DNA from 2 places in the Ralstonia sp. 25C genome. Region 1 is predicted to be linked to the other one. Evidence: predicted binding sites of a transcription regulator. Region 1 holds the regulator's gene; the other holds the start of a gene.
What was found. Region 1 encodes NrdR, which represses ribonucleotide reductase genes. Its sites were predicted from a motif close to CACNANATNTNGTG; they were not measured.
Positions count from the first base shown of each region.

Region 2: ACS7SF_RS06345 (ribonucleoside-diphosphate reductase subunit alpha) is a predicted target of NrdR. The motif match lies at 2,744-2,757, and genes of this name have one in related genera.

Region 1 covers NZ_CP196737.1:3,055,147-3,069,619, forward strand. The annotation lists gene ACS7SF_RS14310 (transglycosylase SLT domain-containing protein) at 1-707, shown strand, start outside; gene ACS7SF_RS14315 (pyridoxal phosphate-dependent aminotransferase) at 796-1,980, opposite strand; gene nusB (transcription antitermination factor NusB) at 2,024-2,491, opposite strand; gene ribH (6,7-dimethyl-8-ribityllumazine synthase) at 2,543-3,037, opposite strand; gene ribBA (bifunctional 3,4-dihydroxy-2-butanone-4-phosphate synthase/GTP cyclohydrolase II) at 3,122-4,252, opposite strand; gene ACS7SF_RS14335 (riboflavin synthase) at 4,389-5,033, opposite strand; gene ribD (bifunctional diaminohydroxyphosphoribosylaminopyrimidine deaminase/5-amino-6-(5-phosphoribosylamino)uracil reductase RibD) at 5,040-6,152, opposite strand; gene ACS7SF_RS14345 (GspH/FimT family pseudopilin) at 6,172-6,741, opposite strand; gene ACS7SF_RS14350 (prepilin-type N-terminal cleavage/methylation domain-containing protein) at 6,729-7,136, opposite strand; gene ACS7SF_RS14355 (pilus assembly protein) at 7,136-8,971, opposite strand; gene ACS7SF_RS14360 (pilus assembly protein PilZ) at 8,968-9,612, opposite strand; gene ACS7SF_RS14365 (PilW family protein) at 9,606-10,475, opposite strand; gene ACS7SF_RS14370 (prepilin-type N-terminal cleavage/methylation domain-containing protein) at 10,519-10,710, opposite strand; gene nrdR (transcriptional regulator NrdR) at 10,809-11,273, opposite strand; gene glyA (serine hydroxymethyltransferase) at 11,402-12,649, opposite strand; ZMP/ZTP riboswitch at 12,774-12,903, opposite strand; gene ydfG (bifunctional NADP-dependent 3-hydroxy acid dehydrogenase/3-hydroxypropionate dehydrogenase YdfG) at 13,043-13,795, shown strand; gene ybgC (tol-pal system-associated acyl-CoA thioesterase) at 13,865-14,269, shown strand; gene tolQ (protein TolQ) at 14,266-14,473, shown strand, end outside.
Region 2 covers NZ_CP196737.1:1,353,362-1,367,834, reverse strand. The annotation lists gene ACS7SF_RS06360 (sensor histidine kinase) at 1-162, shown strand, start outside; gene ACS7SF_RS06355 (sigma-54-dependent transcriptional regulator) at 210-1,877, shown strand; gene ampD (1,6-anhydro-N-acetylmuramyl-L-alanine amidase AmpD) at 1,870-2,475, shown strand; gene ACS7SF_RS06345 (ribonucleoside-diphosphate reductase subunit alpha) at 2,943-5,918, shown strand; gene ACS7SF_RS06340 (ribonucleotide-diphosphate reductase subunit beta) at 6,348-7,568, shown strand; gene ACS7SF_RS06335 (alpha/beta fold hydrolase) at 7,672-8,715, opposite strand; gene ACS7SF_RS06330 (hydroxyquinol 1,2-dioxygenase) at 9,049-9,300, shown strand; gene ACS7SF_RS06325 (alpha/beta fold hydrolase) at 9,346-10,128, shown strand; gene ACS7SF_RS06320 (enoyl-CoA hydratase) at 10,380-11,186, shown strand; gene ACS7SF_RS06315 (thioredoxin family protein) at 11,218-11,763, opposite strand; gene ACS7SF_RS06310 (organic hydroperoxide resistance protein) at 11,840-12,256, opposite strand; partial or broken gene ACS7SF_RS06305 (cytochrome c biogenesis CcdA family protein) at 12,463-13,188, opposite strand; gene ACS7SF_RS06300 (response regulator) at 13,392-14,135, shown strand; gene ACS7SF_RS06295 (sensor histidine kinase) at 14,144-14,473, shown strand, end outside.

The DNA of each region.
Region 1 (14,473 bases):
AGGTGCCGTCTGTGGCCGAACTGGCCGCGCAGATCCCGAACACGCAGGTCGTCCGCGACGCGCGTGAGTCCGCAACCGCCGGTACGCCGCGCGAGCAGGCTGCTGTGGCGGAGTACATCGCCCGCAAGTACCGCGTAGCAGCGACCGCTACGGGTCAACTGGTGAAGGCGGCTTACCAGACCGGTAAGGAAGTCGGCGTGGACCCGCTGCTGATCCTGGGCGTGATGGCCATCGAGTCCAGCTTCAACCCGTTTGCCGAAAGCGGCGTGGGTGCGCAGGGCTTGATGCAGGTGATGACCAACATCCACAAGGATAAGTACGAGGCGATCGGCGGCGTGGGTGCTGCGCTCAATCCGTACGCCAATATCAAGGTGGGTGCGCTGGTGCTCAAGGATTGCATCGCGCGTGCCGGCTCGATCGAGGGTGGTCTGAAGCTGTACGTGGGTGCGGTGACGACGGATGGCAGCGGCTATGGTGGCAAGGTGCTGCAGGAGCGTTCGCGCCTGCGCATGGTGGCGACGGGGCACAAGTCCCCGGTGACCATGGCGTCCGAGCGGGAGCCGGCAGCAAAGCCGGTGGCTGCAGCCGCGCCCGTGACGCAGGCCGATGCGAAGGCGCAAACTGCCAAGCCAGCCGATAAGCAGCCGGTCGCCGGCCAGCAGGAAGAAGCACGTCTGGAAGGCAGCGCGCATCAAGGCCAAGCCTGAGCCTCGGCAATTGCAGTTTGCGTTCGCTATATAAGAAAGGCCGTCCTTCGGGACGGCCTTTTTGTTTGGGCGACGCGCAGCGCTTGGGCTAACGGGCGAACAGCCTGCCCAGTCGGGCTACCGCTTCTTCCAGATGATCCATCGACGTTGCATACGACAGGCGGATGTAGCGCTGCGCCGTGTGCGGGCCGAAATCCAACCCCGGCACCAGCACCACTCCCGCGTCATGCAGCATGGACTGCGTGAGCGCATCGGCGTCGTTGGCGTGCGGATGGTTCACGCCACGGCAGTCTGCATACACATAGAAGGCGCCATCCGGTTTGACGGGCACCTTAAAGCCCAGGGACTCCAGCGCCGGCACGATGAAATCCCGCCGGCGGCGGAATTCGGCCTTGCGGTCTTCATAGATGGCCAGCGCTTCCGGCTCAAAACACGCCAGTGCCGCATACTGTGCCACCGCCGACGCGCAGATGAACAGGTTCTGCGCGACCTTCTCGAACTCAGGCACCAGTTCGGTGGGCGCGACCAGCCAGCCCAGGCGCCAGCCCGTCATATTGAAATACTTCGAAAAGCTGTTGATCGTGACGACATCGTCGCCGAACGACAGCGCAGAGACCGGAGCGTGGTCATACGACAGGCCCTGGTAGATCTCGTCGACGATGGAGAACCCGCCCCGCGCACGCACTGTTTGCACAATGCGTTGCAGCTCGTCCGGCAGGATCGACGTGCCCGTCGGGTTGGACGGGGACGCCAGCAGTACGCCCTGCGTACGGTCACTCCAGTTGGCGTCGACTTGCTCGGCCGTCAATTGGAAGCGTGCTTCCGGCCCCGATGGCACCAGCTTCGCCGTGCCATTGAAAGCAGCCACGAAGTGACGGTTGCACGGGTAGCTCGGATCGGGCATCAGCACTTCGCCGCCAACTTCCACGAGCACCGCGCAGGCCAAGAGCAGCGCAGCAGATGCCCCGGCCGTGACGATGATGCGCTCCGGCGCAATGTCGAGACCGTAGGTGGACTGGTAGTAACGGGCGATGGCTTCGCGCAACGGGCGAATGCCCAGCGCGCCGGTGTATTGCGTGACGCCACGCCGCATGGCATCGGCGGCCGCGTGCACGACGGGTTCGGCGGCGGTGAAATCCGGCTCGCCGATACCCATGTGGATGATGCTGCGTCCCGCCAGTTCCAGTTCGCGAGCCTGTTTGGCCAGCTCCATCACGTGAAAAGCGCGGATATTGGCCAGCCGGGCGGCTGTCTGCAAGCGGTGGGCGTCCATCTTCAAGCGATGCGAAAGGTCAGGCGAACAACAAACGCCGCGATCAGCGGCGGGCGGCAACCTCAACAGCGCGCACCTGGGCGGCCAGCTTGTCCAGCACGCCGTTGACGTACTTGTAGCCTTCCACGCCGCCAAAGGTCTTGGTCAGTTCAACCGCTTCGTTGATCACGACCTTGTACGGGATGTCCACGCAGTGCACCAGCTCGTACGCGCCAACCAGCAGGGCAGCGCGCTCGACCGGCGACAGCTCGGCGACCGGGCGGTCCAGATACGGCGTGAAGGCCTCGGTCAGCGTGGTTTCTTCGCGGATGGCGCCGTGGAGCAGGGCGTCGAAGTGCGCACGGTCGGCCTTGTTGAAGCCTTGTGCGTCTTGCAGATGCGCTTCGACCACGCCCGGGTCGTTGCGGTTGAGCAGCCATTGATACAGACCCTGCAGTGCGAGTTCGCGTGCACGGCGGCGCGCGCTCTTGGCGGGCGCCTTGGTCTTGGCCTGAGAATTGTCTTGCGTCATGGAAAAGCCTTTGCGCCGGTGGGCGCATATTCGCGGCGCTGATTCGCGCGTTTACTCGTTTTCGTCTTCCTGGCCGTGATCCTGCAGACCGTCGAGATCGTTCGTCAGGTTGGCCATTTCAACGGCGGCGCGGGCGCAGTCACGACCCTTCTCGCGGGTGCGAGCGTGGGCTTGTGCGTCGGTGTCGGTGGTCAGGATGCCGTTGGCGATGGCGATGTTGAAATCCAGGCCCACGCGCGTGATGCCGGCGCCGGATTCGTTCGACACCAGCTCGAAGTGGTACGTCTCGCCGCGGATCACGGCGCCCAGTGCGATCAGTGCGTCGAACTGGCCCGATTCGGCCATCTTCTGCAGCGCCAGCGGCACTTCCAGCGCGCCCGGCACGGTCACCAGCAGCACGTCTTCGCCGGCCACGCCGAGTTGTTCCAGCTCAGCGACGCACGCTTCGCGCAGTGCTTCGCACACGGGTTCATTGAAGCGCGCCTGGACGATGCCGATGCGCAGGCCTTCGCCGTTCAGATTGGTCGGGTAGAAACCGTGGTCCATGGTGTATTCCGGTTGGAGTTGCCGCACAGGGCAGCGTCAGAAAAGAAGAAATCAGCGGGGCAGCCGAAGCTGCCGTACGAAACCTTAGTGGGTGGTGGCTGAAGCCGTTTCCGGGGCATCGGCCATCGATTGGTAGGCCGTGACCTCCAGATCGTAGCCGGCCATGCTCGGCAGCTTGAGCGGCGAGGCCAGCACACGCATCTTGCCAACACCCACGTCCTTGAGGATTTGCGCGCCGATCCCGTAAAGGCGGAGGTCGGGCTTGGCGCGCGGGCGCTCGTGCGGGGCATCCAGCGCGGTGAACTGCGCGAACAGGCGGTCCGGCGAATCGCCGCAGTTGAGCAGGACCACCACGCCGGCCGGCGCGGCCTGCACGGCGCGCAAGGCGGCGGGCACGCTCCACGAATGCGTGGTGCGCTGGCACTCGAGCAAATCCAGCACCGACAGCGGCTCGTGCACGCGCACCAGCGTCTCGGTGTCCGGCGTCGGCGTGCCTTTGACCAGCGCCAGGTGGGCACGGCTCGCAGCGCGGTCACGGAACGCGACGGCGTGGAACGTGCCGAACTGCGTTTCCATCGTGCGCTCGCCGACACGCTCGACAATGCTCTCGGTGCGGCTGCGGTATTCGATCAAATCCGCAATGGTGCCGATCTTCAGGCCGTGTTTCTGGGCAAACGCCACCAGATCCGGCAAGCGCGCCATGGTGCCGTCGTCTTTCAGGATCTCGCAGATCACGCCGGCGGGCGTCAGGCCGGCCAGTGCGGTCAGGTCGCAACCGGCCTCGGTGTGGCCAGCGCGCATCAGCACGCCGCCCTTCTGGGCACGCAGCGGGAAGATGTGGCCCGGATTCACCAGGTCCGACGGCTTGGCGTTCTTGGCGGCGGCCACCTGGATGGTGCGGGCGCGGTCGGCAGCGGAAATGCCGGTGGTCACGCCTTCGGCCGCCTCGATCGATACGGTGAAGTTGGTGCCGAACTGCGTACCGTTGCGGCTCGCCATCATCGGCAGGTCCAGCTGATCACAGTGTTCTTCGGTGAGCGTCAGGCACACTAGGCCCCGCGCATGCGTGACCATGAAGTTGATGGCTTCCGGCGTCACGAAATCGGCCGCCAGGACCAGGTCGCCTTCGTTCTCACGGTCTTCCTCGTCGACCAGGATGACCATCCGGCCGGCGCGGATTTCGGCAATGATTTCTTCGACTGTGGCGATCGACATGGCGTAGCGGGAGGCGCGTCGCGGGCCAGCCCCGGAATTTGTAACTTCGGTGGCCTGCGACTGCATAAATGGGAAGCCCGCTATTGTACGCGAAGGTGGCCCCCGCGATGTCGCCTAACCCAGGCGCGAACGGGGTTCAAGCGGCGACAGGCCGCGCGAGTGTGGTGTGACTTAGCATGCGCTCGACATAGCGGGCGATCAGGTCGATTTCCAGGTTGACCTGGCTGCCGGCCTTCAGGTGTTTGAGCGTCGTGACCGCCACGGTGTGCGGGATCAAGTTGATCGAGAACTCGCAGCCGTCGGCATCGTCGCGCACGCTGTTGACCGTGAGCGACACGCCGTTGACGACCACCGATCCCTTATAGGCCAGATATTTGCCCAGTTCCGGCGCGGCGCGCACGCGCAGTTCGTGCGATTCCCCCACCGGCGCGAAATGCGTGACGGTGCCCAGGCCGTCCACATGACCCGAGACGAGGTGGCCCCCGATGTGGTCGGCCAAGCGCAGCGCCTTTTCCAGATTCACTTCGCCTGGGCGTTCCAGTCCGACAGTTTTGGACAGCGATTCGCGCGACACATCGACGTCGAAACGGGTATCGGTTTTGGCGACGACCGTCATGCAGGCGCCCTGGATGGCGATGGAATCTCCCAGGGCAACGTCAGCCAGCGGCAATCCGCCGGCATCGATGGACAGGCGGACGCCAGCATCAGCGGCATCGGGGGTTGCGCCCAGCGGCGAGACGGTTTCAATGCGGCCAACTGCGGCGACGATTCCGGTGAACATGAGCAATCAATCCGTTGGGTTGCGGCGCGCCAGGATGCGGAGATCGCCCCCGATGCGCGAGATATCGTGAAAGAAGAATTCTGCCGCGCCTTCCAGCGTCTGCAGCGGCCCCATATTGAACATGCCCTGGCCCGAGCCGAGCACCTTGGGCGCCAGATAGACGAGGATCTCGTCGACCAGCCCTTCGCGCAGCAGCGAGCCATTGAGCTTGAAACCTGCCTCGACGTGTAGCTCGTTGATCTCGCGGCGGCCCAGTTCGCGCAGCACGGCCGCCAAATCGACCTTGCCGGCAGTGTTGGGCAGGAGGATGACTTCGGCGCCGCGCTCGGCCAGGGCGCGCATGCGGCCGGCTTCGGGTTGCGCGGCAAAGATCAGCGTCGGTTCGTGGTGCCCGTCGGCGGTGAGGATGTGCGCGTCGAGCGGCACGTCCAGCGCTGAGTCGATCAGCACGCGGCGCGGCTGGCGCGGCGTGTTGACCGCGCGCACGGTCAGGCGCGGGTTGTCTTCACGTACCGTGCCGATGCCGGTGAGGATGGCGCACGCGCGGGCACGCCAGCGATGGCCGTCGTTGCGCGCCTCGGTTTCGGTAATCCACTGGCTGATGCCGTTGTCCAGCGCGGTGCGGCCATCCAGCGACGCGCCAACCTTGACGCGCACCCAAGGCGTGCCACGCGTCATGCGCGAGACGAAGCCAATGTTCAGCTCGCGCGCCTCACGCTCCAGCAGGCCGCAACGCACGTCGACGCCGGCATCGCGCAGCTTCTGCAGGCCGCGTCCGGAGACAGCGGGGTTGGGGTCTTCCATGGCCGCCACCACGCGCGCGATGCCAGCTTCGACCAGGCGATCCGCGCAGGGCGGGGTGCGCCCGAAGTGGCTGCAGGGCTCCAGCGTCACATAAGCGGTGGCGCCACGCACGTCCTGGCCGCGCGACTGGGCATCCTTGATGGCCTGGACTTCCGCATGGTCCTGACCCGCGGGCTGTGTGTAGCCTTCGCCGATGATGGCGTCGCCTTGCACGATGACGCAGCCCACGCGCGGGTTGGGCGTGGTGGTGAAGAGCCCCTTCTCGGCCAGCGCCAGGGCACGTTGCATCATGGCGTGGTCGAAGTCGGAGAACATGGTGCGAAGCGTGGGGAAGTTAAGGGGTGTCGCCGTCGACCGGACAATTCGTGTCCGTGCTCGGGTCGCAAATGCGGGCGCGGCCTACGTCGTTGATCCGCACCCTGCGCGTATGCCGGCCGCTGGTGATGGTCAGCGTACCAGACAGAAAGGCACCGTTGCCTCTGCGTGAGTATCCCACAGGTGCAAACGAAAACGTGTCGTCAGGGAACTTGGACGTGATCTGTACGGTGGGGGGGATGGAAGGGGACGCCGACAACAGGGTTTCTTGCGCCGGCTTCGATGTTCTGTCCGGAGAGCTCGCGGGCGGCGACGTGACCACTTCCCAACCCCTAGACCAGTCTGCGGCCGCGCCTTGTGGACGTAGATGCGCCTGAACGTGCTGATACTGGGCGGTGGCCCGGGCAAGGGATACCGCGCTCGCAAACTGTTCAGCAAGCAAGATCACCGTCGCGCGCTGCCAGCGGTCGACGATCGAGGGCACCGCTATCACGGCCAATATGCCGACGATGGTCATCACGACGGCCAGTTCAAGGAGCGTCACGCCCATCTGCTGGATACGCCGTGTCGAGCGGGTCATGGCCAGCATGCTGGGTCAGGTGGCAGACGCTCACCGGTGCTGCGCAGGGTGAGCGTGCCGCACGCATCGGATTGGACGGGGGGAACACGGACCGCCTGTATCTCAATGCACTGCCTGGGTCGACGGACAGAGTCAATGCCGGTGCAATCTGGCGAGACGTTGATCGAGTAGCCATCGACCCGCAGCGTCGGGCCTGGGGAGTCGTCCGGGGGCAGATACGTGCCCGTACGTGCGTGTCGCAGTTCCAACTGGGCGAGGGTTGCCACCAGGGCCGCACCGGCCGCTGCGCGACGGGAACGGTCTCGATACGCCGGCCAGCCGGACATGGCCATAAACGCCAGCGCAGACGCCACGGCAACGACCACCATCAGTTCCAGCAGGGTGTATGCGTGTATGCGCCGCATCAGCGTGCCCCGGTTTCGGTCATCTCGCGCCAGCTCAGCCTGCCGAGTCGGCGCGTGTAGGTGCGGGTTTCCATCCGGCGGATACGGTCTCCATCGACCTGCCACAGGCTCGTGTGTGTGGTTTGCGTGGGGGGCTCACCGGTTGGCGGCTGAGTGGGTGATTCAGCCTGGGTGGTGATGAGTGGCGGCCCGGCAAGGATTTGCCCGGTGCGCCCGCTTTTTTCTGTGGGCAGACCAGTGCTTGGGTTCAGCAGATAGGCGCGCTGACGGTCGTCTGCATCGCGTGTGGTCAGCAGCAAGGTGTGCGTGTCGGCGGTGGATAGATCTTCGGGTACTTGGCCCACAGGCAGATCGATGCGCCAGCCAGCCGCACCACTGCTGCCATCCGCGCTGATCTGTACGGCGTCAGCGTCGGCGGTGGCGCTGCGGCCGGCGAGGTGTTCGCGTCCAAGATTGCGCGCGGAAGCAGCGGTATCCAAGACGCCGTACACGGTGGCGTGCTTGTCGCCATCGACAGCGGTGAAGACTAATAACGAGCCGGCAGCACTAGCTGCCAACAAGAGGGGGGAAATAATGCGCTGCGTTGCACCTTCGCTCGACTTGGCCGTAAAAAACGGTGTGCGCCGCTGTTCGTCGTTGGTGCCCAGTGCATTGGGCCAGGGCGATGCGCCGCTCAGATTGAAGCGCCAGATTTGGCCTTGCGTGTCCGCCGCGTATGCATAGGTGGCAAGCCCTTGCGCGTTCAGCGCGATAGCCGTCGCACCCAATCCACCGCGGCTACCGGCCGCCGGCACTGTGATGGCATGCGCTGTGTTCTTGGACCATGCGGACGTGCCGGGCTGGTTCAGTGCCAGCAGCAACAGGCGGCTTTCGGCTTGCGCGTCACCCTCGCCATTGCCGCTGATGGCGAACCAATGCGATTGCGTGCCGTCGGCCAGCGGCACAATCGGAATGGGGCCGTCGATCCGGCCCACGGTTGGGTCGTCGGTGTCGTCATAGGCCAGCAGAGGAGGAGCGCTGGCGGACTCGGGGTCCGTGACGTCCACCAGGAACAAGCCACGCCCCATGGAGCCGTTGCCGCATGCGAGCACCGAACGCCACTGCGCACCTGTCGATGCATCGGCGACAAATGGCCGGCTGCAAACCGCTGACGGTACGGGCCGATTTGGCGATGCATTACGCGCTGCTGTTGGCAGGACGGCGTCCGACATGACCGCAAAGCATTCGATGCCGGTAAGGGCATCAAAGCCGTGCAGCAGCCCATCGTTCGCGCCGACGTAGACCATCCATGCTCGCCGCGCATGATCTTTGCGGAACGCTGTATGGCTCGCGTCCAAGACAAAGCCCGGCGGCCCGAGTAACAGAGCGTGAGCGCCGCGCATGGAACCCAGGATCGATGTGCGTGACCTCAGGTGCGCGCCCGCATGTTCATCCCTGCGAATACCGCGCAGGTAGTCGATGCGCACGGCGCCGAGTTGGTCGTCGGCATTGAGTTCTGCTTGCTGGGCGGCCGATAGCGCTTCCCATTGCAGTGCCGCTGGTTTGCGCGCTCCGGCGCCATCGCGGTTGAACGTCCAGAGTTGGCGTGTGTTGGGCGCTGCGCTATTGCTATCCAACAGGCGGCTCGCTTCCCACAGGTCGGACGGCGCTGGTGCATCTAGCGTGCCGAGCGTGGGGCGGAACTGCATCGCGCGCAGCCGGCCACTCCACGCATCGTCGCCGTGCGCGATGACGAGATGGGTTGGCAACTGGCCTGCCGCCGGGTCGGCGATCGCCCCTGGGGTGAAGCCGAGCAACGCGGCAGCCAGCCACGCGCCGATGTGTTGCGCTTTCATGGCGCAACCGCCCGCACACGGTAGACAGATTGCAACATCACATTGACGTCCTCGTCGTTGCCGAAGCCGATGGCGGTAATACGGAAGAGTGGGGGCGTACGTTCTGTGCCGGCATGTGTCCAGAGTCCGGGCTGGGTGTCGGGAATGGGCTCGATGACATAGCGGGCGCGGTGTGCAGGTTTGTCGCGCGTGTCTGCGGTGGTGAATGTGTCCAGTTCGACGGCTTTGGCCTTGCTGTTGTTGTTCTGATCGGGCTCAAAGTGGGCGAGGTCTTGCACGGTTTGACCTGAATTTGGCCAGCACAGGCCACGTGTGGTTGCATCGGTCCCGCAACGGCCGGGGGCAAAGCCGGCGAGCGTGATCGGGTCTAGTGCTGCGATGCGTGCGGCGGGCGGTGGCGCTCCGCAAGCCTGGCTGGTGGGGGTCTTCGTGGCGAGCGCCAACTCGCATTCCGCAGCCGCCAACGCTGCTTCGGCTTCGCGCATGGCAAGGGCGTGATCCGCATAGAGCGTGGCGCGTCGGCGCTGATCACGCGCGATATGCAGGGCCGCCACCATCAACAGGCTGATGATGATGAGCGCGCTGATGACGGCAACAATCGAGAATCCGCGCGCATGAGTGAGCGGGTTCGAGTTCAGCATGCGTCCACCTCACAGTACAGCGGGTTATGCACGGTGAGTGTGGCGTTGAAGAGTCTGCGGTTGCGCCGTGGGTCTGTCGGGGTGAAGTAAAGATCTTGGTCGGTCGCCTGCGCGGACAACCCCGGGAAGAGGGTGATTCTGTTGGACTCGGGTGGCCTGATAGCGACGTTGTCGCCGCGAACGACCACAGCCACGTGCACTTGCTGCACGTGGCGCCAATCTGCGTCTTGCATGCCGCCTGCTGATAGGGCTACACCTGGGCGCGTTGCAATGGTGTAGAGCAGTTGCAGGGTGTCGATGCCGCGCACCATGCCGGAGCCTGCAATGGGCTCCTTGGGGGCGCCGGTGAACTCGCGGGTAAGGGAGCGACACATCAATTGCAGCTCTCCGTTGCTCCGGGAGGCATACAACATCATGTATCCCAAGCGTGGGTCGCTTGCGCCGTCAATGCGCTCGGGTATGCCGCGGCCACTGCAATCGCGTGTGGCACCGTCTTCGTTTTTTCCATCGGGCTGTGTGTTGCGCCCTGCAAAGCGAACCAGTAGGGCGTCGCTGCCCCGCTCTCCGTTGGAATTACAGCCAAACTCGGACAGCATGTGTGGGCTGCCGCAATTGTCTTTACCCTCCAGCGACAGCGCATCGTTCGCACCGGGCCAACGGCGCACGAGCGAGGTAGCAGGCGTGTCCGCAATCCACCCCGCCTGCTGTACTGCGGTGCGAATCAACTCCAGCGCTTGCATGCCGCGATCCTCCATGAGCGCTTCGTCGGCCAGACGCAGATAGCGTTGCCGTGCAATCAAGGTCAGCTGCAGCGCGATGCCCAGCACCATCAGTGCGATGACCATACCGACCAGCAGCTCCACCAGCGATACGCCACGCGCAGGCCGGATAAGCGGGTACGTCATGTCAAAGCGGCGCGGGTTGTACCAGCGGGGGACGAGCTTTTGCGCTCAGTTGGCGCGAGGCATAGCTGGCGGCCTCGATGGAGTCGAACGCGTGAAACATCGCAGCCGCGCCCAGCGAAAGCAGCGCCAGAGCAATGAGCGATTCAATCAGGATGGCGCCGCGTTGGCGGGCGGGGCGAGGGCGGACGGACATGGAGCGGCTGACGCGTGGCGGAGCCGCTCAAGTTAGTGCGGATTGGGGCGGGTAACTGTCACATGTGGTCAATGCCCGCGCTTTGACCACTGAGCAACCTATTTGCGCACGCTTGGCGCGGAAATCTCGTCAAGGACATCCCGAAACTCGGCGACATCCTCAAAGCTGCGGTACACCGATGCAAAGCGGATATACCCGATCTTGTCCAGCCGCTTGAGCTCCCGCATCACCAACTCGCCGACACGGTCGCTGCCGATTTCCTTCTCTCCGTGGCTGAGGAGTTTTTCTTCGATGCGCGCGATGGCCTCGTCGATGGCCTCGGCGGACACGGGGCGCTTGCGCAGCGCCAGGCGCATGGAATCCTTCACCTTGTTGCGGTCGTAATCGACGCGGCTGCCGTTCTTTTTGACGACAGCGGGGAAGAACAACTCGATGCGTTCGTAGGTCGTGAAGCGGCGGTCGCAGGCTTCGCACTTGCGGCGCCGGCGTACGGTGTCGGCGTCTTCCGACATGCGGGTTTCAATCACCTGGGTGGCCGCGTGGCCGCAAAAAGGGCATTTCATGCCGGTCTCCTCGGAAACCCTAGAACGCACAGCGCTAAAAAGAACAACGCCGCGATAGCCGGGCAGGCCTATCGCGGCAGGGTACTACGTGGCCTTAGGCGTGTACGCCTTCGACCCTGGTCGACAGCTTAGCCGTAGACCGGGAACTGCTTGGTCAGCTCGGACACCTTGGCGCGCACGGCAGCGATGTTCGCTTCGTCGTGCGGGTTGTCCAGCACGTCGGCGATCAGGTGTGCGACCTTCACAGCTTCGGCTTCCTTGAAACCGCGCGTGGTCATGGCCGGCGAGCCCAGGCGCACACCCGAGGTCACGAACGGCTTTTCCGGGTCATTCGGAATCGCGTTCTTGTTGACGGTGATGTGCGCATCGCCCAGCACCTTCTCGGCTTCCTTACCGGTGATGTTCTTGGCACGCAGGTCCACCAGCATCACGTGGCTCTCGGTGCGGCCTGACACGATGCGCAGGCCACGGGCCATCAGCGTTTCGGCCATGGCGGCGGCGTTCTTCACCACTTGCTGCTGGTAAGCCTTGAACTCCGGCGACAGCGCTTCCTTGAACGCCACCGCCTTGCCGGCGATCACGTGCATCAGCGGGCCGCCCTGGATACCGGGGAAGATCGCCGAGTTGATGGCCTTCTCGTGCTCGGCCTTCATCAGGATCACGCCGCCGCGCGGGCCGCGCAGGCTCTTGTGGGTGGTTGTGGTGACGAAGTCAGCGTGCGGGACCGGGTTCGGGTACACACCTGCGGCGATCAGGCCAGCGTAGTGGGCCATGTCCACCATGAAGTACGCGCCGATCGACTTGGCGATCTTGCCGATGCGCTCGAAATCGATGCGCAGGGCAAAGGCGGATGCGCCAGCGATGATCAGCTTCGGCTTCTTCTCTTGCGCCAGGGCTTCCAGCGCGTCGTAGTCGATGTCTTCCTGGGCGTTCAGGCCGTAGCTGACCACGTTGAACCACTTGCCGCTCATGTTGAGCGCCATGCCGTGCGTCAGGTGGCCGCCTTCGGCCAGGCTCATGCCCATGATCGTGTCGCCCGGCTTGAGCATGGCGAAGAACACACCCTGGTTGGCTTGCGAGCCCGAGTTCGGCTGCACGTTGGCGGCTTCAGCGCCAAACAGTTGCTTCACGCGGTCGATGGCGAGCTGTTCCACCACGTCCACGTATTCGCAACCGCCGTAGTAACGCTTGCCGGGGTAGCCCTCGGCGTACTTGTTGGTCAGTTGCGAACCCTGGGCGGCCATCACGGCCGGCGAGGTGTAGTTCTCGGAGGCAATCAGCTCGATGTGGTCTTCCTGACGCTGATTTTCCTTCTGGATGGCGGCAAAGACTTCGGGGTCGATCTGGTCGATCGTATAGCGGCTGCGTTCGAACATGGCGAGTGTCTGGTCTGAAATGAAACGGAATTGGCGGTGGTCGGGCGAGGCGGGGGAAACGCGCGCGGCTTGGACACCGTTCTGTCGAGACAGAGCAGTGGGGACCCAAGTCACCCTGCTTCCCATTCGCTGCCCAGGCGAGCGGCAGGCGTCGTTGTGCATGACGCCAGAAACCTTGCGCTTCCTCGTGGTCGCTGCCCACATATCGAGGCTGCCGGGAGCAGCCTCAGGATTCGCCAGTCGCGCAAGGTGGAATGGTTGCCCGCGAGTGTACGACAGGCCCATGACCGCCGCAAGGCACCGGGCGCGTCGCAGCGCACATTGCGGCGCAACAGCCTCCAACGCTTCAGGTAAACTCAGACCTTCGTTTTTTTCAGGCTCGGAGACACTCCCATGATCGTATTCGTGACCGGCGCCACGGCCGGCTTTGGCGCGGCCATTGCGCGGCGTTTCGTAGGAGAAGGCCACCGCGTGATCGCGGCCGGCCGCCGTCAGGACCGTCTCGATACGCTCAAGGCCGAACTGGGCGATGCGCTGCTGCCGATCGTGCTGGACGTGCTCGACGCCGATGCCGTTGCCGCGCTGCCGGGCTCGCTGCCCGAGGGCTGGCGCGAAGTCGATGTGCTGGTCAACAACGCCGGCTTGGCGCTGGGCTTGGAACCCGCCCAGCGCGCCGACCTGACGGATTGGGACCGCATGATCGGTACCAACTGCTCGGGCCTGGTCCACATGACGCGTGCGCTGCTTCCTGGCATGGTCGAGCGCAACCGCGGTCACGTTATCAACATTGGCTCCATCGCCGGGACGTATCCGTACCCGGGTGGCAACGTGTATGGCGCCACCAAGGCATTCGTACGCCAGTTCTCGCTGAACCTGCGGGCGGACCTGACGGGCACCCGCGTTCGTGTATCGAACGTCGAGCCGGGCCTGTGCTCGGGCACTGAGTTTTCCAATGTCCGCTTCAAGGGCGACGATGCCCGTGTGGAGAAGGTGTACGAAGGCACGGAAGCGCTGACAGCAGACGACATCGCCGAGGCCGTCTACTGGATGGCGGCGCTGCCGGCGCACTTCAATGTCAACGCGATGGAGTTGATGCCCGTTTGCCAGTCGTTTTCGGCCACCAGCGTGACGCGAGGCATGGCCTGAGCGCCAACGCAAGCCCTCGGCCAGCCGGTGGATGGCTGGCCGTCACATGCGCCTTGGTAAAATTGCCCAATGTCTTCTTTTGATTGGAACCTGCGCGTGTATTGGGAAGATACCGACGCAGGCGGCGTGGTGTTCTACGCCAACTACCTGAAATTCTTCGAGCGCGCCCGCACCGAGTGGCTCCGCGCGCTAGGGGTCGACCAGCAGGCGCTGGCTGACACGACAGGGGCCATCTTTGTCGTGCGCAACACCGCTGTGGACTATCGCGCACCCGCCCGCCTGGACGATCTGTTGCAGATCCGTTCGCGTATGGAACGCGTCGGCCCGGCATCGGTCCAATTCGCCCAGGAAAGCTGGCGCGGCGATATCTTGCTCGCCACCGGCACGATTCGTGTCGGATGTGTCAACCGGCTCACATTCCGTCCGACCCCGATTCCCGCTCCCGTACTCGCAACCATCAAAGCTGCCGCATGAATCCCGTCGAGGTCACTCAAGATCTGTCGATCGTCTCGCTGGTGCTGCACGCCAGTGTCCTGGTCCAATTTGTTATGGGCCTGCTGCTGGTGATGTCGCTGTTCTCCTGGACGTACATCTTCCGCAAAGCCTTTGCGCTGCGTGCCGCGCGCAGCCAGACCGAATCGTTCGAGCGCGATTTCTGGGCCGGCGGCGACCTGCAGG
Region 2 (14,473 bases), 1.7 Mb from region 1:
TGCGGCGCCAACGATGCGCAGATCCGCTACGGCGCCATCGCGCTGGAATCCTTGCTCGATCGCACCGGAGCGTTGACCATGGAGGCACATGACACCCTGCCGCGCCGCGCCTTCGTCATCACCCTGATGTTTGATCAACACGCCGTGCCGATTGCGGACTGACCCGCCGGCTGTGCATTTCCGCTGATCTTCTGCTGACCCGCTGATCCATGTCCAAAGCCGCCATCGTTCGCGAACCCATTCTCGTTGTCGATGACGAAGCCGACCTGCGCGAGCTGCTGGAGATTTCTCTGCGCCGCATGGGCCACGACGTAGTGCTCGCCAGTGGGCTGGCCGAGGCGCGCGAGGCATTGTCCCGCCAGCGCTTTGCGCTCGTGCTGACCGATATGCGCCTGGGGGATGGCCTGGGCATTGAACTCGTGCGCCAACTCTCGGCCACGGCCGACCGTACGCCGGTGGCCGTTATCACCGCCTACGGCAGCGCCGAGAACGCCGTGGAAGCGCTCAAGGCTGGCGCGTTCGACTACATCGCCAAGCCGCTCTCGCTCGACCAGTTGCGCAGCCTCGTGCTCAATGCGCTGGGCCGCCAGCAGCGTGGTCTCGACGCTGGGGACCCCGGTAACTCGGACCTGGCCGAGCGCACCAATGAACTGCTGCCCGGCCACTCCGCCGCCATGCAGGAAGTGCGCCGCTCGCTGATGCGACTGGCGCGCAGCATGGCGCCGGTGGTCATCAGTGGCGAATCCGGTAGCGGCAAGGAGCGTGCGGCGCGGGCGATTCACGCGTTGTCGGCGCGTGCATCGCGGCCGTTCGTGGCCGTGAACTGTGGCGCGATCCCCGAGAACCTGATGGAAGCCGAGTTCTTCGGCTACGTGAAGGGCTCCTTTACCGGCGCGGACAGCGATCGCCAGGGCTTCTTCCAGGCGGCCAACGGCGGCACGCTCATGCTCGACGAGGTGGCCGACCTGCCGCTGACGATGCAGGTGAAGCTGCTGCGCGCACTGCAGGAGCGCCGCGTACGCAAGATCGGCGAAAGCCGTGAAGAGCCGGTCGATGTGCGCGTGGTGTGCGCGAGCCACCAGAACCTCGCGCGTCTGGTCGCTGCCGGCCGCTTCCGCGAGGACTTGTTCTACCGCCTGAACGTGCTGGAGCTGCGCATGCCCACGCTGCGCGAACGCGCTGAAGACGTGCCCGTGCTGGCCGGCGTGCTGCTGGAGCAACTCGCCAGCCGCTATGGCGATCCACGGCCCAAGCGCCTGACGCGCCCGGCGTTGCAGCAACTGTGCGCATACCCGTTCCCTGGCAACGTGCGCGAGCTGGAGAACTTGCTCGAGCGCGCCTATGCGTTTGCCGAGGGCGAATCGATCGACGTGGATGACCTGGGCGCACTCGGCGCCGAGATCGAGCGTTCTCCGCTGTTCCACCGCACGCGCGAGGCGCAGGCCGCGGCCGCCCATCACCCGGCGGCGCCATCGCCGATGGCTGGCTGGGCCGACGCGGCTTACATGCCGGCCTCCGTGCCCAGCCCGATGGGCGCGTTGCAGCCGCTGCAGCCAATGCAGCCAATGCAGCCAATGCAGCCAATGCAGCCGCCGGTGGCACTGTCGGCGGAGCCAGCTCCGCCGGCGCAGCCCTTGGAGCCGCCACTGCCAAGCGTTGCATTGCCGATCGATCTGCCCGCCTATTTGGAGTCCGTGGAGCGCAGCGTGATCCTTGTGGCGCTGGATCAGACCGGCTTCAACCGTACGGCGGCGGCCAAGCTGCTCGGCTTGTCGTTCCGGCAATTGCGCTATCGCATGCAGCAGCTCGGCATCCGTGATCCGCGTGACATTGAGCCCGCCAACAACGGTCTGGAGGGCCTGAATGGCGATGCCTAAGCCGGGCCCCTTGCACATCGGTGCCGACGGCTGGGTGGATGGCATGCGGCGCCATCCGTCACCCAATATCGACGCGCGACCCGACGGCATGCCGATCGACCTGATCGTGCTGCACAACATCAGCTTGCCGCCTGCGCAGTCCGCAGCCGATTTCGGCTCGGACAACGTGCTCGACTTCTTCACCAACACGCTCGACTGCGACGCGCATCCGTACTTCGATCAGTTGCGCGGTGTGCGCGTGTCGGCGCATTTCTTCGTTCGCCGCACCGGAGAGTGCGTGCAGTTCGCGCCCTGCGACGCGCGCGCTTGGCATGCCGGCGTATCGGATTTCTTCGGCCGACCGCGCTGCAACGATTTTTCCGTCGGCATCGAGATCGAGGGCACGGACGACCTGTCCTTCACCCCCGAGCAATACGCCGCCACGGCATCCCTCGTGCGGGCCATCTGCGCGGCGTATCCGATTGCCGCGATTGCCGGGCACTCGGACATCGCTCCCGGCCGCAAGACCGATCCGGGCCCATGCTTCGACTGGGCGCATCTGCGTAAGCTCGGTGGCTTCGGCGCGGCACTGTTCCCCTATCAGCGCGCCCTGAAATAGCGGCAATTGCACCAGTGCAGTGCGGGCCACGGGGCCCTCTACTGCAGATGAGGTGACGTCTATCGATCTTGCGCGGTCGATTGAAAGAATTATTCTGAAAGGCACAGCATTGCGGCGCCGCAAGCCGGCCCCGCCGACCCGTTGTGCTGCTTGGGATGGCGGGCTTGCGGCGCTGCATTCCGATTGCAAAAGGACCAGTCGCCCGCATCTGTCAAGACTAGGCAAATGCGATCCATCCCCTATACTTAGCGCCAATCCCGGGGTGAGACACTAGATGTAGTGGTCGCTTTCCGGGATTCTTATTTCGGCGCCACGCGGGGGCGAGCGGTCGGCGGGTCAAGCCGGCGCTTGGGGGCTGAGAAAAGGCAAGGGTCTTTTCCGTCTCATTTCTCCGCGTAGCGCGCGGGTTCGCCAAGGGTATCCACCCGTCGGCGCGCCGATAAACGAACGGTTCAACAGGAGTCCACATGCAGACGGCCCAACCAGAAATTCACTCCGGCACCGCCAACCCCACTCAATTTGCGCAAGGCGCTGGCGGTACGGCCGTGGCCCCCAGCACCGCGTTCGGCGTCAACCTGGCGGACTACAAGATCATCCGTCGCAATGGCGCCGTGGTCGGTTTCGAACCCTCCAAGATCGCCGTGGCCGTGACCAAGGCCTTCCTCGCCGTGAATGGCGGGCAGGGTGCCGCTTCTGCGCGTGTGCGCGAGCTGGTCGAGGGCTTGACCCAGAACGTGGTGCGCGCACTGACGCGCAGCCGCCCCAACGGCGGCACGTTCCATATCGAAGACATTCAAGACCAGGTGGAACTGGCCCTAATGCGCTCGGGCGAGCACGATGTGGCCCGCGCCTACGTGCTGTACCGCGAGCGCCGCGCGCAAGAGCGCGCCCAGGCTGGTGAAACCGTGCAGCAACCGGCCGCCGGTGGCCTGAACGTGACCGACGGCGGCATCACCCGCCCGCTGGACATGGCCGCGCTGCGCAACGTCATCGTCACGGCCTGCACGGGCCTGGGCGAAGCGGTGGACCCGGAGCCGATCCTCAAGGAAACGGTCAAGAACCTGTATGACGGCGTGCCGATGACGCAGGTGTATGACTCCGCCATCCTGGCCGCCCGTACCCTGATCGAAAAGGACCCGGCCTACAGCCAAGCCACCGCACGCATTCTGCTGCACACGATCCGCCGCGAAATCCTCGGCCAAGAAGTCACGCAGGCCGAAATGAGCACGCGCTATGCGGAGTACTTCCCGAAGTTCATCCAGCGCGGTATCGAAGCCGAACTGCTGGACGAAAAGCTGGCCCAGTTCGACCTGGCCCGCCTGGGTGCCGCGCTGAATGCCGCGAACGACTTCCAGTTCAACTACCTCGGCCTGCAAACGCTGTACGACCGCTACTTCCTGCACGTGGACGAAGTGCGCATCGAGATGCCGCAGGCGTTCTTCATGCGCGTGGCCATGGGCCTGGCGCTGAACGAAGCTGACCGCGAAGCCCGCGCCATCGAGTTCTACAACCTGCTGTCGTCGTTCGACTTCATGTCGTCCACGCCGACGCTGTTCAACTCGGGCACGCGCCGCTCGCAGCTGTCGTCGTGCTACCTGACCACCGTGTCGGATGATCTGGACGGCATTTACGAAGCGCTGAAGGAAAACGCGCTGCTCTCCAAGTTTGCCGGCGGTCTGGGCAACGACTGGACCAACGTGCGCGCACTCGGCTCGCACATCAAGGGCACGAACGGCAAGTCGCAAGGCGTGGTGCCGTTCCTGAAGGTCGTCAACGACACGGCCGTGGCCGTGAACCAGGGCGGCAAGCGCAAGGGCGCAGTGTGCGCGTACCTGGAAACGTGGCACCTGGACATCGAAGAATTCCTGGAGCTGCGCAAGAACACCGGCGACGACCGCCGCCGCACGCACGACATGAACACGGCCAACTGGATTCCGGACCTGTTCATGAAGCGTGTGATGGAAGGCGGCGAGTGGACGCTGTTCTCGCCGTCCACCTGCCCGGACCTGCACGACAAGGTCGGCAAGGCATTCGAGCAGGCTTACCTGGCCTACGAAGACAAGGTCGCGCGCGGCGAGATCAAGCTCTTCAAGAAGATGCCGGCGCTGCAACTGTGGCGCAAGATGCTGGGCATGCTGTTCGAAACCGGTCACCCGTGGATCACGTTCAAGGATCCGTGCAACATCCGCAGCCCGCAGCAGCACGTGGGCGTGGTGCACAGCTCCAACCTGTGCACGGAAATCACGCTGAACACCAACGACAGCGAAATCGCCGTCTGCAACCTGGGTTCGGTCAACCTGGTCGCTCACCTGGTCAAGCAGGCGGACGGCAGCGTGGTGCTCGATCACGAGAAGCTGAAGAAGACCGTGCGCACCGCGATGCGCATGCTCGATAACGTGATCGACATCAACTACTACGCCGTCCAGAAGGCGCGTGAATCGAACCTGCGCCATCGTCCGGTTGGCATGGGCATCATGGGCTTCCAGGACGCGCTGCATGTGCTGCGGATTCCGTACGCCAGCGAAGGCGCGGTGCAGTTTGCTGATACCTCGATGGAAGCCGTGTGCTACTACGCCTACTGGGCGTCGACCGAGCTGGCCGAAGAGCGTGGTCGCTACAGCACCTACGAGGGCTCGCTGTGGGATCGCGGCATCCTGCCGCAAGACTCGCTCAAGCTGCTGGCCGAAGAGCGCGGCGGCTATCTGGAAACGGATATGTCGTCGACGATGGACTGGGACAGCCTGCGCGGCCGCATCAAGCAACACGGCATGCGCAACTCGAACTGCGTGGCGATCGCCCCGACGGCAACGATCTCCAACATCATCGGCGTGTCGGCCTGTATCGAGCCGACGTACCAGAACCTGTACGTCAAGTCGAACCTGTCGGGCGAGTTCACGGTGGTCAACGACTACCTGGTGCGCGACCTGAAGGCACGCGGCCTGTGGGACGAAGTGATGGTCGCCGACCTGAAGTACTTCGACGGCTCGCTGGCCCGCATCGACCGCATTCCGCAAGATCTGCGCGACCTGTACGCAACGGCCTTCGAAGTCGAGCCGACGTGGCTGGTGGAAGCGGCATCGCGTCGTCAGAAGTGGATCGACCAGGCGCAGTCGCTGAACATCTACATGGCCGGCGCCTCGGGCAAGAAGCTGGACGACACCTACAAGCTGGCGTGGCTGCGTGGCCTGAAGACCACGTACTACCTGCGCACGATCGGCGCCACGCACGTCGAGAAGTCGACCGTGTCGCGCGGCACGCTGAATGCGGTGTCGTCGGGTAGCGATGTGGGTGGTGTGTCGGCTGCGGGTGCGCCGCAAGCTGCACCGACCAGCGCGCTGGATGCCGCTGCTGCCACCGCCCAGGCCATGCCGGAAGCCGAAGGTGCCGTGTGCACGATGCGCCCCGGCGACCCCGGCTTCGAGGAATGCGAAGCCTGCCAGTAAAGAAAAAGCCCGCAGTGCGCTAACACTGCGGGCTTTTATGACCGGTTGAAGGGTGAGGCATTAGCACCTTCGACCCTCCGACAAGTCAGTTGTCGTGCGAGCGAATGATAGCCGGAGAAAGCCAAGCTAGTGCGGATTTTTTTATGGAGGTCCCCATGTCTAACAAGACATCGACTCATAAAATCGGCCGCGATGCACGTACCGGACAGTTCATTCCGGTTCGTGAGGCGCAGAGGCGTCCCGCTACTACGGTGGTAGAGACGATTAAGCACCAACCGGCTAAACCCTCTAAGCGTTAAGAGAGGGGGAGGGGCAATACCAAGAAGCCCCTTCTTTCTTTTGGGTTTTTCCGAGAACTCAAAAGAAAGTATGTGTGACCGAGCCGTGGCTCCACGGCTGGTAGACGTGAATTGCATGGAGAACATCACTATGTTGAGCTGGGACGACGACGTCAAACCTGCCGCACAACCGCAAGCTGCACCGCAGCCCGTGTATCAACCGCAGCCGCAATTGCAACCGGCCACCGCTGACCAAGGTGGCGTGCTGCCCCCATCGGCCACCGCCGCTGCTGCCACCGATTCGGGCACGGGCATCCTCGGCAACAACCCGAACGCTGCCGCTGCCCAAAGCAACCGCCGCGTGAACGCCGCTGACAAGCGCGTCATCAATGGCGCGACCGACGTCAACCAGCTGGTGCCGTTCAAGTACAAGTGGGCCTGGGAAAAGTACCTGGCCGGCTGCGCGAACCACTGGATGCCGCAAGAAATCAACATGTCGCGCGACATCGCCACGTGGAAGGACCCGAACGGTCTGACCGAAGACGAGCGCCGCATCATCAAGCGCAACCTCGGCTTCTTCGTGACGGCTGACTCGCTGGCTGCCAACAACATCGTGCTGGGCACGTACCGCCAGATCACCGCGCCGGAATGCCGCCAGTACCTGCTGCGCCAGGCGTTTGAAGAGGCGATCCACACGCACGCGTACCAGTACATCGTTGAATCGCTGGGCCTGAACGAGGCCGAGATCTTCAACGCGTACCACGAGGTGCAGTCGATCCGCGACAAGGACGAGTTCCTGATTCCGTTCATCGACACGCTGACGGACCCGTCCTTCAAGACCGGCACGCCCGAGAATGACCAGAAGCTGCTGAAGAGCCTGATCGTCTTCGCCTGCATCATGGAAGGCCTGTTCTTCTATGTCGGCTTCACGCAAATTCTTGCGATGGGCCGTCAAAACAAGATGACCGGTGCCGCCGAGCAGTACCAGTACATCCTGCGCGACGAGTCGCTGCACTGCAATTTCGGTATCGACCTGATCAACCAGATCAAGCTGGAGAACCCGCACCTGTGGACGGCCGAGTTCAAGGCCGAGATCACGGAGCTGTTCAAGAAGGCCGTCGACCTGGAATACCGCTACGCAGAAGACACCATGCCGCGCGGCGTGCTGGGCCTGAACGCCCCGATGTTCAAGGGCTACCTGCGCTTCATCTGCAACCGTCGCTGCCAGCAGATCGGCCTCGACGCGCTGTTCCCGAACGAGGAAAACCCGTTCCCGTGGATGAGCGAGATGATCGACCTGAAGAAGGAACGCAACTTCTTCGAGACGCGCGTGATCGAGTACCAGACCGGTGGTGCGCTGTCTTGGGAGTGATCTGAGCGATCAGTCCGACCCGGCATCAACGTAGACAGGCGACGCATCATGCGTCGCCTGTTTGCATTTGCGGCAGCCAATTCATGCCGACGTGGCACGCGCTTCAGAGCCGCGCCACATCCAGCATCGCCTGCACAAACGCCTGCGGCGCTTCTTGCGGCAGGTTGTGCCCGATGCCGCCGCCGATGTTCCGGTGCTGGTACTTGCCCGTGAACTTCTTCGCATACGCAGACGGCTCCGGGTGCGGTGCACCGTTGGCATCGCCTTCCATGGCGATGGTGGGCACGGTGATCGCGGGGCCGGACGCCAAGCGCTGCTCCAGTGCGTCGTACTTCGATTCGCCCTGGGCCAGCCCCAGGCGCCAGCGGTAGTTGTGGATGACGATGGCCACGTGGTCCGGGTTGTCGAACGCGGTGGCGCTGCGGTCGTAGGTGGCGTCGTCAAACTTCCATGTCGGCGAGGCGAGCTTCCAGATCAAGCGGTTGAAGTCCTTGCAGTTGACGGCATAGCCCTGTGCGCCGCGCTCGGTGGTGAAGTAGAACTGGTACCACCACGCAAACTCCGCAGCCGGCGGCAGCGGCTTGCGGTTGGCCTCCTGGCTGCCGATCAGGTAGCCGCTGACCGACACCAGCGCCTTGCAGCGCTCCGGCCACAGCGCCGCGATGATGTCTGCCGTGCGCGCTCCCCAGTCGTAGCCACCGAAGATGGCCTGCTTGATCTTGAGCGCGTCCATGAACGCGATGATGTCGGCGGCTAGCGCTGCTTGCTGCCCGTTGCGCGGCGTATCGGCTGAGCGGATGCGCGTCGTGCCATAGCCGCGCAGGTAAGGGACGAGTACGCGATAGCCCGCCGCCGCCAGCATCGGTGCCACCTCCGCATAGCTGTAGATGTCATACGGCCAGCCATGCAGCAGGATCATCACGGGGCCGTCTCTCGGGCCCAGGTCGGCATAGCCGATGTTGAGCACGCCGGCATCGATCTGCTGCAGCGTGCCGAACGGCTTGGCCTGGCCGGCCGGTGACGCGCTCGCACTCGACGGCGCCGGCTGCGCATGCACGAGTTCGGCCAGCCCGAGATCGAGCACGCCAATGCTGGCGATGGTGGTTCCAAGCAGACGGCGACGACGGAGGTTGATGGGGTTCGACATGAGCTTCTCCGGACGGATGAGTTGGCGGGTGGGAAACGAGGAATCGATCGCCTCGTTTCCAGCATTGAGCGCCCGCGATGTATCCCCACGGTTTCACGATGCGGCCGATTTGTATTGCTCTGTAGCAATGGGCCTCCGTGGACGGGGTTTTGTATGCACGTGTATCCGGCCGCCGCCCCGGTACATGCCCAGACAAAACGGCCCGATCAGCGCTACGTGCGCGATACGTCAGACGTCTTCAATGCATCCCGTGGCAGCGACGCCGAGTCAACACCCAACACCGGCCTGCCGCGCAATCCCAACCCTCTGTTCATTGTTCAAAGGAAGACGATCATGACCCGCAATCTCGCCAAGACCCTTGCTGTTGTTGCGCTTGCTGTAGCCGCTGCTGGCGCCCAGGCCGGCGCGTCCGTCGGCGCACGTGACCCGTACACCGAAGGCGCTCGCGCCGTGCAAAGCGCTGTCGATGCCTATACGGAAGGTGCACGCTCGGCTGACCTCTACACGGACGGCGCTCGCGCCACCGACATCTACACCGATGGCGCCCGCAGTGCTGATCCGTACTACGACGGTGCTCACGCCTGAACCCACTCCGCACGACCCCAACCCGCCTGATCAGAAGGAGCCGACATGTTCCCCCGCAAATCCGTTTCCACCGCAGTGCTCGCACTTGGCATGGCTGCCAGTGCGCCGCTCTTTGCCGCCACCACGGCCGACGCCGAGCCGCCTTCCGTGGTGATCGTGCACGGCGCGTTTGCCGATGGGTCCGACTGGGCCAAGGTCATTCCGCTGCTGCAGGCCAAGGGCGTGAAGGTGCAGGCCGTGCAGAACGGTCTGAACTCGCTGGCCGACGATGTCGCTGCAACGCGCCGCGCCATCGGCAATCAGGCCGGCAAGGTGGTGCTGGTCGGGCACTCCTGGGGCGGCACCGTCATCACCGAGGCGGGCGCGGACAGCAAGGTCGCAGGGTTGGTCTACGTGGCCGCGTTTGCCCCGGATGCCGGCCAGTTGACGGAAGAAGTCGGCAAGGGCTATGCGCCAGCACCCGGTATCGGCAAGCTGGTGGCCGATGCCAACGGTTATCTCTCGCTACCCGCTGCCGCGCTGGCAAGCGATTTTGCGCAGGATGTGCCGGCCGCCCAGGCCCGCGTGATGGCCGCTACGCAAGGGCCCATCAAGGCAACGGCGTTTGGCGAGCGGACCACGGTGGCGGCTTGGCAAAGCAAGCCTTCGTGGTTCATCGTCAGCGAGCACGACCGGATGATCCAGCCGGACCTGGAGCGTGCCATGGCGAAAAAGATCGGTGCCACGGTGACGAGCCTGCCGACCAGCCATGTCCCGCAGCAGTCGCGCCCGCAGGATGTGGCAAAGGTGATCCTCGATGCGGTGCATGCGGTCGAGGCGCGCCACTAAGGTTGTACAGATTGCCTGCGCGCTGGTCTGGGCCTTCGCCCCTGGCGCGCAGACCGCCGATCATCGAACAAAAAAGGCGCTCGCGAGCGCCTACTTCCTGCAAGGCCCCAACCCTCTACTGCCCACCGCCAAGAAGGCGCCATGTCGCCAACGTTGGCGGTCTCGGCCGCCATCCACATGATGGCGTGTAGCGTTTGGCCGCCATAGACTGGTGCTCCCCCGGTAGCTGCTGGACGATACAAGGAGCGCCCATGGAGTCCAACCCCACCCACGTCGACACCGCCATCGAGACCCCCGTGCTGCGCGATGACCGCGACGGTGTCGTCACACTACGGCTGAATCGGCCGCTGCAGTTCAACGCGTTGTCCGAGGCGATGCTGGATGCGCTGCATCGTGCACTGAGCGACATTGCGGGCGATGCCGACGCGCGCTGTGTGGTGCTCGGGGCAGAGGGTAAGGCCTTCTGCGCTGGGCATGACCTGCGCGAGATGCGCGGCACGCCCGAGCTGGCGTATTACGAGGCGTTGTTTGCGCGCTGTAGCACGGTCATGCAGGCGATTCAGGCGCTGCCGGTGCCGGTCATTGCGCGTGTGCACGGCGTAGCCACGGCGGCGGGGTGCCAGCTGGTGGGCAGTTGTGACTTGGCCATCGCGTCAGATGCGGCGCGGTTTGCGGTATCGGGCATCAACGTCGGGTTGTTCTGCTCGACGCCGGCAGTAGCGCTGTCGCGCAACGTTTTACCGAAGCGCGCGTTCGACATGCTGGTGACGGGGCGTTTCATTGATGCAGCCACGGCGGCCGACTGGGGCCTCATCAACGAGGCCGTGCCCGAGGCCGAGCTGGATGATGCCGTGGCCCGTAAGGTGGCGGAGATCGTCTCGAAGAGCCCCGCCGCCATCCGTTATGGCAAGGCGATGTTCTATCGGCAGCGGCAGTTGCCGCTCAGTGAGGCCTATGCCTACGCGGGCGATGTGATGGCCCGCAACATGATGGAAGAAGACGCCGGGGAGGGCATCGACGCCTTCCTGGAAAAGCGGCCCGCCCGCTGGCGGTCGTAAGGGCAGCGGGGGGGCACGTCGATCCCGTGGGTTACTGCGGCTTGCGCGCTGCCAGCAGTTTCTGGATGGCGGCTTCCGTCTCGGCATAGCGGCCCTCGCCAAAGTGCTGGTAGACGATGCGGCCATCCGCGTCGATCAAATACACCGCGGGCCAGAACTGGTTGTGGAAGGCCGACCACGTGGCATAGCTGTTGTCTTGCGCCACGGGGTAGCGCACATCCAGGCGCTTGAGCGCGGCCTGCACGTTGGTGGTCGACTTCTCGAATGCGTATTCCGGCGTGTGCACGCCCACGACGACCAGGCCCTGATCCTTGTATTTGTCGTACCACTGCTTCACGTGGGGCAGCGTGTTGAGGCAGTTGATGCAGGAGTACGTCCAGAAATCCACCAGCACGACCTTGCCGCGCAGGTCTTTCATAGACAGCGGTGGCGAGTTCAACCACTGGTTGATGCCGGCAAACTCAGGCGCTGTCGCATTGGTGGCGGCGGTCTGGCTGAAAGCCGGCGCGCCGGTGCCGACAAAGTAGACGGCGCCGATAGCGAGGGCCGCAAGGGCGGCGCGGAGGGGTGTGCGCATGATGTGGAATTCCTGAAAGGTTGGAAACGGCGGCCCGCCCGCCGCTGGTGGCATGGATGGCGGGCCGTGCGGTGCGTCAGACCAGGTTCAGCTCGACGTGGATGTTGCCGCGCGTGGCCTTGGAATACGGGCAGAGCTGGTGTGCGGCTTCCACCACGGCTTGCGCCACTTCGCGGTCCAGGCCGGGCAGGCTCACGTTCAGGCGGGCTTGCAGGAAGAACGCGTCGTTGGTGGTGCCCAGGTCGACTTCGGTGTCGAGTGCCACGTCGGCAGGCAGCTTGACCTTCATCTGACTGGCCGCACGGCCCATGGCGCCGATGAAGCAGGCAGACCAGCCCGCGGCAAACAGTTGCTCGGGGTTCGTGCCGCGGCCGCTGCTGCCCGGGGGCGACAGCTTCAGGTTCAGGCGGTCGTCGTCGCTATGCGCCTGGCCGTCGCGGCCGCCGGTGACGTTGACCTTGGCGGTGTACAGCACGTTCTCAATGCGGGTCATGGTGAGGCTCCTGGTTGATCCATTGAAAAAAGGGGGGGAGAGGTGTGTCGCCGGCTGCCCGGGCCACGAGACGTATTAGAGAAGGCCGACGTATCCCAGACGTAGCGCGAAAGGGCCTTTCTGTCTGGGCATGTATCGGTGTCGAGGCTGGATACAAACGCGTACAAAAAGGCCGCGTTGTCGGCTTATGGCGCAGGCCGATTCACGCCTAGCCCGTTGACCAGCACTTGCTCAAGCTGCGTGGTGTTGCTGGAAGACAGCCGCGCCAGCAGGCCGGTATCTGCGCCGAGTGCGATGAGGGCCACGCCGCCCAGCACGCTGGCGCCCATGACACGGCGGACCCATTCGCCCATGCCCATGGAGCGCTTCATCGCGTTGAGCACGCGGCCACCGAGTCCCAGTGCCGCCGCCAGCGACGTTGCCGCGCCGGCCGCATACGCCGCCAACGCCAGCGCGCTCGACACGCTGGCGCCTTTGAGGGCCACACCTGTCAGCACCAGGCCAAGGATCGGACCCGCGCATGGCGCCCACAGCATGCCGGTGGCCACGCCCAGCAGCAGAGAAGCCGCCATCGACGGTTCTGCCGACGCATCCCCTGTAGCCGCCCGACCTGCGAGCCGGTTGCCCAGCGCCACCGCTGGCCGTGTCATCAGATCGGCCAGCGTGGGCCACAGCAGCGACAACCCGAACACCGCCAGCAGCGCGAGCGCCGCAAACCGGCCGACTTCATTGGCGTGCACGGCCCATGTGCCACCGGCCGAGAGCAACGTGGCAAAGCCGGCAAATGTCAGTGCCATGCCGGCGAGCATCGGCAGTTTGCCGCGCAGGAAGGGCTGTCCGGTACGGCTTAGGACGAAGGGCAGCACGGGCAGGATGCACGGGCTCAGGATGGTCAGCGCGCCGCCCAGGTAGGCGAGTATCAGCAGGCTCATGATGGACAGTCCTCTGCAAGGGTTGGAATGCCGTCCATCAGACGCCGCGCGCGTAGCTGGCATGTATCACTACGGGGGCGATTTGTATCGGACTGTACAAACGCGCTGGTCAGACGCATTGCGATACAAGGTGGGCGCCCTGCGTCACACGCAGCGGTGCAAAATGACGCCTACCTTCCATCTTCCATCGCGCCGAGGACACCATGGACGCCCACGTCGACCACATCCTGATCGTCGATGATGACCGCGAGATCCGCGAACTGGTTTCGACCTATCTCACCAAGAATGGCCTGCGTGTGACGGCATCGCCCGATGGGCGGCACATGCGTGCGTTCCTGGAGGCCAACACCGTCGACCTGATCGTGCTCGACCTGATGCTGCCCGGCGACGACGGTCTGGTGCTATGCCGCGAGCTGCGCGCCGGCAAGCACAAGGCCACGCCCGTGCTGATGCTCACCGCGCGCGACGATGAGACTGATCGCATCATCGGCTTGGAAATGGGCGCCGACGATTACCTCGCCAAGCCGTTTGCGGCACGCGAGCTGCTCGCCCGCATCAAGGCCGTGCTGCGCCGCACGCGCATGTTGCCGCCCAATCTACAGATCTCCGAAGCGGGGCAGATGCTGGCCTTTGGCGACTGGCAGCTCGACACCACCGCGCGGCACCTGGTCGATGCTGAAGGCACGATCGTCGCCCTGAGCGGGGCGGAATACCGGCTGCTACGCGTGTTTGTCGACCACCCCATGCGCGTGTTCAATCGAGACCAACTGCTCAACCTCACGCAAGGGCGCGAGGCCGAGATGTTCGAGCGCTCAGTCGACCTGCTGGTCAGCCGTCTGCGCCAGCGCCTGAATGACGATGCGCGCGATCCGGCCTACATCAAGACCGTACGGAGCGAAGGCTATGTCTTTTCCAAGCCCGTGGAGATCAAGGAGGCGCGCCAGTGAGTGCCCCGATGAACGCCAGTAAGTGGGCTTGGCCGCGCACGCTGGGCTCGCGCCTGTTCGTGATTTTGCTGGCGGGGCTGGTGGTGGCGTATGCGCTGTCGTTTGCCGTGCTGTTTTCCGAGCGCTACATGAGCGCGCGCGAGGTGATGCTGGGCACGCTGGAAACCGATGTGTCCACGGCCATCGCCATCCTCGACCGCCTGCCCGCGCACGAACGCCCGCAGTGGCTGCCGCGCCTGAACCGTGGCAACTACCAGTACATCCTGGGGCCGGGTTCGCCCGGCGTGCCGGAGATGACGCAGCGTGGCAAGGACATCGCCGCCCGCGTCACCGAGGCC